DNA from 2 places in the Arthrobacter sp. NPDC080082 genome. Region 2 is predicted to be linked to the other one. Evidence: predicted binding sites of a transcription regulator. Region 2 holds the regulator's gene; the other holds the start of a gene.
What was found. The regulator LexA, encoded in region 2, represses DNA repair genes until DNA is damaged. The targets are predictions, from matches to a motif close to TCGAACANNTGTTCGA.
Positions count from the first base shown of each region.

Region 1 (4,397 bases), on a different contig from region 2:
GGTGCCGTCGCCGGAGCAAGCCTCGCAACGGCCGCCCTTGACGTTGAAGGAGAACCGGCCGGGCAGGTAGCCGCGGACCTTGGCCTCCGTGGTCTCGGCGAAGAGCTTCCGGATGTGGTCGAAGACGCCGGTGTACGTGGCCGGGTTGGACCGGGGCGTGCGGCCGATGGGGCTCTGGTCGACGTGGACCACCTTGTCCAGGTGCTCGAGGCCCTGGACGGTCTTGTGCCGGCCGGCCACCTGCTTGGCGCCGTTGAGCTTGGTTGCGAGGACCTTGTAGAGGATCTCGTTGACCAGCGTGGACTTGCCGGAGCCGCTGACGCCGGTGACTGCGGTGAAGAGCCCCAGCGGGAAGGAGGCGTCTACGTTGAGGAGGTTGTTTTCCTTGGCCCCGACGACCTTCAGCTCGCGCTTCTTGTCGTACTTGCGGCGCTTCTTCGGCACCGCGATGGCCTTCCGGCCGGAGAGGTAGTCGCCGGTGAGGGACTCGGTGTTCTTCAGCAGGTCCTGGTAGGAGCCGGAGTGGACCACCTTTCCGCCGTGCTCGCCGGCGCCCGGTCCGATGTCCACCACCCAGTCGGCCTCGTGGATGGTGTCCTCGTCGTGTTCGACCACGATCAGGGTGTTGCCGAGGTCCCGGAGCCGGGTGAGGGTTTCGATGAGCCGGCGGTTGTCGCGCTGGTGCAGGCCGATCGAGGGCTCGTCGAGGACGTAGAGCACGCCCACCAGGCCGGAGCCGATCTGGGTGGCCAGGCGGATGCGCTGGGCCTCGCCGCCGGACAGGGTGCCCGAGGACCGTTCCAGGTTCAGGTATTCGAGGCCGACGTCCAGCAGGAAGGTCAGGCGGGCCTGGATCTCCTTGAGCACCTGGTTGGCGATCTGGGCCTCGCGGCCGGTGAGCACCAGGGTGTCCAGGAAGTGGGCGCACTCGCGCATCGGCAGGGCGGCGACCTCGGCGATGGACTTGCCGTTGATCAGCACGGACAGCGAGGCCGGGTTCAGGCGCGCGCCATTGCAGGCCGGGCACGGGACCTGCCGCATGTATTCCTCGTACCGGTCGCGGGCCGAGTCGGAATCCGTCTCGGTGTGCTTGCGGTGCACGTACTGCACGACGCCCTCGAAGCCGGTGCTGTACTTGCGTTCCCGGCCGAAGCGGTTGCGGTACTGCACGACCACCTTGTGGTCCTTGCCGTGCAGGACGGTCTGGCGGGCATCCTTGGAGAGTTTCTCCCAGGGCGTGGTCATGGAGAAGCCGACGTCCTTGGCGAGGCCGCTGAGGAGACGAATCCAGTATTCGGTGGTGGCGGCGCCCATCGACCAGGGGGCGATGGCTCCCTCGGCCAGGGACAGCTCGGGGTTGGGGACGATGAGTTCCTCGTCCACCTCGAGCCGGGTGCCGATGCCGCTGCAGACCGAGCAGGCACCGAACGGGTTGTTGAAGGAGAAGGAGCGGGGCTCGATCTCGTCCAGCGCGAGGGGGTGCTCGTTGGGGCAGGCGAGGTGCTCGGAGAACGCGCGGATCCGCTCGGGATCATCGGCGTCGAGGTCCACGAACTCTGCCAGGACGCGGCCCTCGGCGAGCCCCAGGGCGGTCTCCACCGAGTCGGTCAGGCGCTGGCGGATGCCTTCCTTCACCACCAGGCGGTCCACCACCACCTCGATGGTGTGCTTGAACTGCTTGCCCAGCTTGGGCGGGTCGCTGAGCTGGACCAGCTTGTCGTCCACCCGGGCACGGGAGTAGCCCTTGGCGCTGAGCTCCTTGAAGAGCTCGACGAATTCGCCCTTACGGCCGCGGACCACGGGCGCAAGGACCTGGAACCGGGTACCCTCGGGCAGTTCCTGCAGCTGGTCCACGATCTGCTGCGGGGTCTGCTTGGTGACGGGCTCGCCGCAGACCGGGCAGTGCGGGCGCCCCACACGGGCCCAGAGCAGGCGCATGTAGTCGTAGATCTCGGTGATGGTGCCCACGGTGGAGCGGGGGTTCTTGCTGGTGGACTTCTGGTCGATCGAGACCGCGGGCGAGAGGCCCTCGATGAAGTCGACGTCGGGCTTGTCCACCTGGCCCAGGAACTGCCGGGCATAGGCGGAGAGCGACTCGACATAGCGGCGCTGGCCCTCGGCGAAGATGGTGTCGAACGCCAGGGAGGACTTGCCGGAGCCGGAGAGGCCGGTGAAGACGATCATCGCGTCGCGCGGCAGGTCCAGGTCAACGTTGCGCAAGTTGTGCTCGCGGGCGCCCTTCACCACCAGGCGGGACAGGTCGGGCCGTTCCGGCACCGCGGTGGCCACCCGGGCCGTCTTTCCTTCGGTCCGGGACACGGCTTTTCCGGGCTCCGGCGCGGTGGCGTCAGGCTGGATAACGACGGCGGGTTCTTCAGCTACGGCTTTAGGCACGCTTACCATGCTAATCGAAAACTTCTTCGAATCGCTATTCGGGCGGTGCGTGTGCTAGGGCACCCCGGTCAGGGGCGCTCAACGCCGCTCAGTGGCGGTCGTACGCGGCGGCGAGCAGCTGGACCGCCTCGGCGAAGCTGGCGCCCTTGGCCCGCGCGGCGGCGGCGTAGTCGGCGGCGGACTCGGCGAGGGACCCCCAGGCCTCGTCCCGCGCGCAGACCACCGTGCCGTTGCGGCCCTGGGTGCTGACGACGCCGGCGGCCTCGAGTTCCTTGTAGGCGCGGGCCACGGTGTGCGGCGCGACGCCCAGCTCGGCGGCCAGGCTGCGGACGGCGGGGAGCCGGGTTCCGGGGGCGAGCGTGCCGTCGTCGGCCCGTTCGATGATGTTCAGCCGCAGCTGCTCGAACAGCGGGACGGAGCTGGCGGTGCTGGGCTTCCAGGTGCCCGGAAAGGCGGCCGTGCCGGCGGACGGAGGCGTCACCGGCCGGACTCCAGGGCGTCCGCGGCGGCCGGCAGCCCGGCGAACTGGGCGCGGCACAGCGCGGCGTAGTGGCCTCCCCGTCCGGTCAGTTCCTGGTGGGTGCCCTGCTCAACGACGCGTCCTTGGTCCATGACGAGAATTAGATCAGCGTCCCGGACGGTGGACAAGCGGTGGGCAATCACGAAGCTGGTCCGGTCCTCCCGGAGCCGTGCCATCGCTTCCCGGATCTGCAGCTCGGTCCTGCTGTCCACGGAGCTGGTGGCCTCGTCCAGGACCAGGATGCTGCCGCCGGCCAGGTGGGTGCGGGCGATCGAGATCAACTGGCGCTGGCCGCGGCTGAGCGAGCCGCCGTCGTTGCCGAGGACGGTGGCGTACCCGTCCGGGAGGGCGCGGACGAACGGGTCGACGTGGCTGGCCTGCGCTGCGGCGATGATGTCCGCGTCGGGGGCGCCGGGCCGGCCGTACTCGATGTTGTCCCGGATGGTGCCGGTGAAGAGCCAGGCGTCCTGCAGGACGGTTCCGATGCCCGCCCGGAGGACGTCCCTGGGCAGCTCCGCGATGTCGACGCCGTCGATGGTGATGCGGCCGGCGTCGGGCTCGTAGAAGCGCATCAGGAGGTTGACCACCGTGGTCTTCCCGGCGCCGGTGTGGCCGACGATCGCCACCGTCTGGCCGGGTTCGGCCGTGAAGCTGAGGTCGCGGACCACCGGTGCGTCCGGGCGGTAGCCGAAGCTGACCCCCTCGAAGCGGATCCGTCCGGCCGGAAGGGCGGCGTTGCCGGTGCCGGCTGGCACGGCGACTTCTCCGGTGTCGGCGGGGATTTCGTCCGCGTCGAGCAGGGCGAAGACGCGCCCGGCGGAGGCCAGGCAGGACTGGATCAGGGTGAGCATGCCGCCGATCTGCCCCATCGGCTGGCTGAAGAGCCTGCTGAACTGGATGAAGGCCTGGACACCGCCGATGCTCATGGTTCCCGCGGCCACCTGGAGTGCCCCGATGACGGCGACGGCGATGTAGTTGAGGTTGGCGACGAACAGCATCAGCGGCTGCACCATCCCGGAGAGGTACTGCGCGCTGGAGGCGGCCCGGTAGAGCCGCTCGTTCCCGGCGCGGAAGACCGTGGCGGCGGCCTCCTGGCGGCCGAAGGCCTTGACCACCTCGTGCCCGGAGAAGAATTCCTCGAGGTGGGCCTGGACGGCGCCCGTGCTGCTCCACTGTTCGCCGAAGTGCGCCTGCGACCGGCGAGCCACCAGGACGGTGACCAGGGTGGACACCGGCACGGAGACGAGCGCGATGAGCGCCAGCAGCGGCGAAAGCCAGATCATCATGGTCAGCGCCCCGGTGAGCATCAGGACGGACATGATCAACTGGTTGAGCAGCTGGTTCAGGGACTGGGAGACGTTGTCGACGTCGTTGGTGGCCCGGCTCAGCACGTCGCCGCGGTGCTGGCCCTCGAAGTGGGCGGACGGCAGGACGTGGACCTTGCGTTCGACGGCGGCCCGGAGGCCGTAGCTGAGCCGCTGCA
Region 1 covers NZ_JBFBKQ010000005.1:81,269-85,665, forward strand. Annotated here, with positions in the region: gene uvrA (excinuclease ABC subunit UvrA) at 1-2,319, opposite strand, end outside; gene AB0O44_RS11470 (GntR family transcriptional regulator) at 2,483-2,875, opposite strand; gene AB0O44_RS11475 (ABC transporter ATP-binding protein) at 2,872-4,397, opposite strand, start outside.
Region 1: uvrA (excinuclease ABC subunit UvrA) is a predicted target of LexA. The motif match lies at 2,409-2,424, and genes of this name have one in related genera.

Region 2 (4,397 bases):
AGTCTAGGGCCCGGCACACCCGGGGCGCCCGGCGGCCGGCGGGGCGGTCGCGCGGGGCCGGCGGGGCTGACCCGGCGGTGCGGAATGTGGGGGGACGCGGGCTCAGCCGCGGTGGGCGGTGAGGATCCGTTCCAGGGCCTCCAGGAAGGCGGTGGTCTCCGCCTCGGTTCCGGCGGTGACCCGGAGATGGCCGGGGATGCCGACGTCGCGGACCAGCACGCCGGCGTCGAGGAGTTCCTGCCAGACCCGGTGCGGGTCCGTGAGCCCGCCGAAGAAGACGTAGTTCGAGTCCGACGACGCCGGGGTAAGGCCCATTCGGGTCAGCTCGGTGACGATCCGGTCGCGCTGCCGCTTGATGTCCTCGACATCGGCCATCAGCGCCTCGCGGTGCCGGAGGGCGGCGAGGGCGGTGGCCTGGGTGATGGCGGAGAGGTGGTACGGCAGGCGCACCAGGCGCAGCGCGTCGGTGACCTCGGGAGCCGCGGCCATATAGCCGATCCGGGCACCGGCGAGGGCGAAGGCCTTGCTCATGGTGCGGGAGACGATCAGCCGTTCCCGGCCGGGCAGCAGGATCAGGGCGCTCGGGGTGCCCTCGTGGGCGAACTCGTGGTACGCCTCGTCGACGATGATGATGGCCTGGCTGGCCTCCCCCGCCTCGTAGACGGCTTCGACGACATCAAGGCCAAGGCCCGTGCCGGTGGGGTTGTTGGGCGAGCAGAGGAAGACGATGTTCGGCTGCAGCTCGCGGACCTGCCGGGCGGCGGACTCGGCGGTCAGGCTGTAGCCCTCGCCGCGGACGCCGGCGACGTAGCCGGTGTCCGTTCCGGCAGCGAGCAGCGGGTACATGGAGTACGTGGGAGGGAAACCGAGGGCGTTGCGGCCCGGACCGCCGAAGGCCTGGAGAATCTGCTGCAGCACCTCATTGGAACCGTTGGCGGCCCAGATGTTCGTGGCGTCCAGCCCGTGGCCAAGGTATTCGGCCAGCGCCCCGCGGAGTTCGGTGAACTCCCGGTCCGGATAGCGGTTGAGCCCGGCAGCCGCCTCAGAGACGGCCTCCGCGATCGCTGCCCGCACGTCGGCGGGGACACCATGGGTGTTCTCGTTGACGTTCAGGAGAATCGGAACGTCCAGCTGGGGAGCACCGTAGGGGCGCAGGCCCCGCAGGTTGGTCCGGAGGGGAAGTCGGTTGAGTCGCTCAAGCTGGTCAGTCACGTCCCCAGTTTAAGTGAGAGGACTGTCTGGCCGGAAACCGTGACCAACGACGGCCCATCCCGCGGCCGGCGAATGGCCTTACCAAGTTCGGCGGACGCTCCGTCCCGGGGATTCAGCTTAGGGGGTCGGAACGAAGAGCTGCTGGCCGGGCAGGACCGGCGCGGCGTCGAGGTTGTTCAGCTGCACGATCTCGGCGACCACGTCCCTCGGATCCCGTTTCGGGTCGACGGTGCCGGCGATGGTCCACAGGGACTCCCCGGGCTGCACGGTCACGGTGACCGTCGGGGTGGTTGCCAGCGATGCAGGGGAATCGGCGGCCTTCGCCGGCGCGGTCAGGGAGCCTGCCAGGGACAGCAGCAGGGCCGCGAGCAGGATCAAGGGCAGTCCGAAGAAGACGAAGCGTCCCCGCCGGGTCAGCCGCAAGGGAGCCTGGGCCGAAGAGTGGGCCCGGCGTACAGCTGACGCGCTCCCGGCGGTCGCGTCAGCGTCGGCCGGGGCCGCGAACGGAGCTACCGCCCCGGAGAAGGCCGTGGCAGTATCCGGCACGAGATACAGTGCCGGCCTTCCGGCGTCGGAAAACTGCGAACCGGCGAAAGCGATTCTTGCTGACATGAACTGAGCCCTCCTGGACTTGTCGTTGCCGCCCGGCGTACTCCTCGTACCTGCCGCCAACCGGCTGAACCATCATTCGCTTCGAACACAAGGCCGAAACCGGCCGTGGTTCTCCACTTGCAATCTTCGAACACATCTTCGAATCTTGCTGTTCTCTTTTTAGCACCTATGAACGAACTCTGTCGAGACTCGCTAGAACAAATGTTTGAAAAACACCGGCGGCTGACCTATTTTTGAAGCACGGAACCGGTCCCTCGAAGGACCCGCACTCCGCACCTGCAGTCTGAAACCTGTCGAACACCCGCCAGCGGTGATCAAGAGCAGTCAAACGGCAGGCACTGACATTTTTAGGATTCGCAGCAATCGGGCCGCTTCACTCGGTCCGCCGGCCACGGATCCGCACCACGAACGGAAGGCACGGGGACCATGGCAGCACAAGCCACCGGCGGGAGGGCAACCCGGCGCGGCGCCCAGCCTGCCCGGGCGCCCAAGAGCCTCACCGTCCGTCAGAAGAAGATCCTCGAAACCATCCAGCGGTCCGTGACGGACAACGGCTATCCGCCGTCGATGCGCGAGATCGGGGACACGGTGGGGCTGGCCAGCCTCTCCAGCGTGACCCACCAGCTCTCCCAGCTGGAGAAGCTGGGCTACCTACGCCGGGACCCCAAGCGTCCCCGCGCCATGGAAGTGTTGATGCCGCTGACCCTGGACGAGGGGTCCACCCCGATTTCCGGCGTCGAACAGCCCCGCGGGCTGAAGGCCGTCGGCGGACTCGCGGTGTCGGAACTGGCCAGCGCCACGGACACGGCGATGGTCCCGTTTGTGGGCCGGATCGCCGCCGGTGGCCCGATCCTGGCCGACCAGGTGGTGGAGGACGTCCTCCCCCTGCCGCGCCAGCTCGTGGGCCACGGTGAGCTGTTCATGCTCAAGGTCGCGGGCGATTCCATGATCGACGCCGCGATCTGCGACGGGGACTGGGTGGTGGTTCGCCGGCAGAACGACGCCGTCAACGGCGACATCGTGGCCGCCCTCCTCGATGACGAAGCCACGGTCAAGACGTTCCGGCAGCGCGACGGCCACACCTGGCTGCTGCCGCAGAACACCCAGTACGAACCGATCCTGGGCGACCACGCCGTCATCATGGGCAAGGTCGTCTCGGTCCTCCGCTCCCTGTAGCGCGGGCAACGCCGCCGGCCAGGGGCCCGGCTGAACGCGCTGAACGCCCGGAGCTGGGGACCCCACCCCGCCCGGACGCCGAGGCCTGAGCGCCGCCAAACCCCGCCGAACGTCCCTGCCCCGGGGGCCTACGACCCCTGCGCGGCCTCTTTCGCGAGCCGCTCCAGCGACGCCACGGCCACCGCCGGGTCCGTGGTGGCCCAGAACGGCGGCAGCGCGGCCCGGAGGAAGCCGCCGTAACGCTCGGTGGACAGCCGTGAGTCCAGCACCGCCACCACGCCGCGGTCCGACGTCGAACGGATCAGCCGGCCCGCGCCCTGCGCCAGCCGGATCGCCGCGTGCGTGGCCGAGACGCTCATGAAGCCGTTGCCCCCGGCCTGCGCCACGGCCCGGGAGCGGGCCGTCATCAGCGGATCGTCCGGCCGCGGGAACGGGATCCGGTCGATCACCACCAGCCGGCAGGAGTTGCCGGGCACGTCAACGCCCTGCCACAGGGACATGGTGCCGAAGAGGCAGGTGTCCGGTTCGTCCGCGAACTGCTTGACCAGCGCGGTCATGGTGGATTCGCCCTGGCAGAGGATGCTCAGGCCCAGCCGCGGCCGGAGCGCGTCGGCGGCCTCCTCCGCGGCGCGCCGGGAGGAGAAGAGGCAGAGCGCGCCGCCGCCGGAGGCGCGGATCAGCTTCTCGAGCTCGTCCAGGGCCTCGGGCGCGGTCCCCCGGCCCGGTTTGGGCAGGTGCTTGGCGACGTAGAGGATGCCCTGTTTGGGGTATTCGAACGGCGACCCGACGTCGACGCCGGTCCAGCTCGGGGCGCCGGGGCCCACCAGGCCCAGGCCCCCCGCGGCCGGTTCGAAGGCCGAGCCGATGGCGAGGGTGGCCGAGGTCAGCACCACGGTGTGGTCCGCGAACAGGCCCTCCCGCAGCCGCCCGGCCACGCTGAGCGGGGCGATGTTGATCAGCGCGGGCGCCGAATCGTCCGGCTGCGAGTAGCCCTGCTGCGGGTCGAAGGTGCTCTGCCGCGAGAACCACACCACCTCGCGGTTCTCGCGGGCCGCGAGCAGGCGTTCGCAGAGCTCCAGGATCACCATCAGCCGGGAGCGCGCAAGCTGCCGGCCGCCGTCGGCCGTGGTGGAGCCGTCTCCCTTGGAGTCGGAGAGCGCCGCACGGCAGGCGTCCCGGAGCTGGTCCACGCAGTCGAGCTGTTCGCTGTTCAGGCCGTTGGGCATCAGTCCGCCGGGAACCCCCGCGACGGCGAGCTCGAGGTTCGCGGCGGCGTTGTTCAGCGCGTCCACGGTGATGCCGGTGTGCTTGCGGGCGCCCGAGGCGGCGGCGTGGACCATGGCCACGGAGAGCTGGCCGGAGACGGCCCCGGTGACCCGGTCCTGGAGTTCGTGCGC
Region 2 covers NZ_JBFBKQ010000004.1:399,392-403,788, reverse strand. Annotated here, with positions in the region: gene AB0O44_RS10870 (histidinol-phosphate transaminase) at 103-1,212, opposite strand; gene AB0O44_RS10865 (LysM peptidoglycan-binding domain-containing protein) at 1,330-1,635, opposite strand; gene lexA (transcriptional repressor LexA) at 2,251-3,000, shown strand; gene AB0O44_RS10855 (ATP-dependent DNA helicase) at 3,129-4,397, opposite strand, start outside.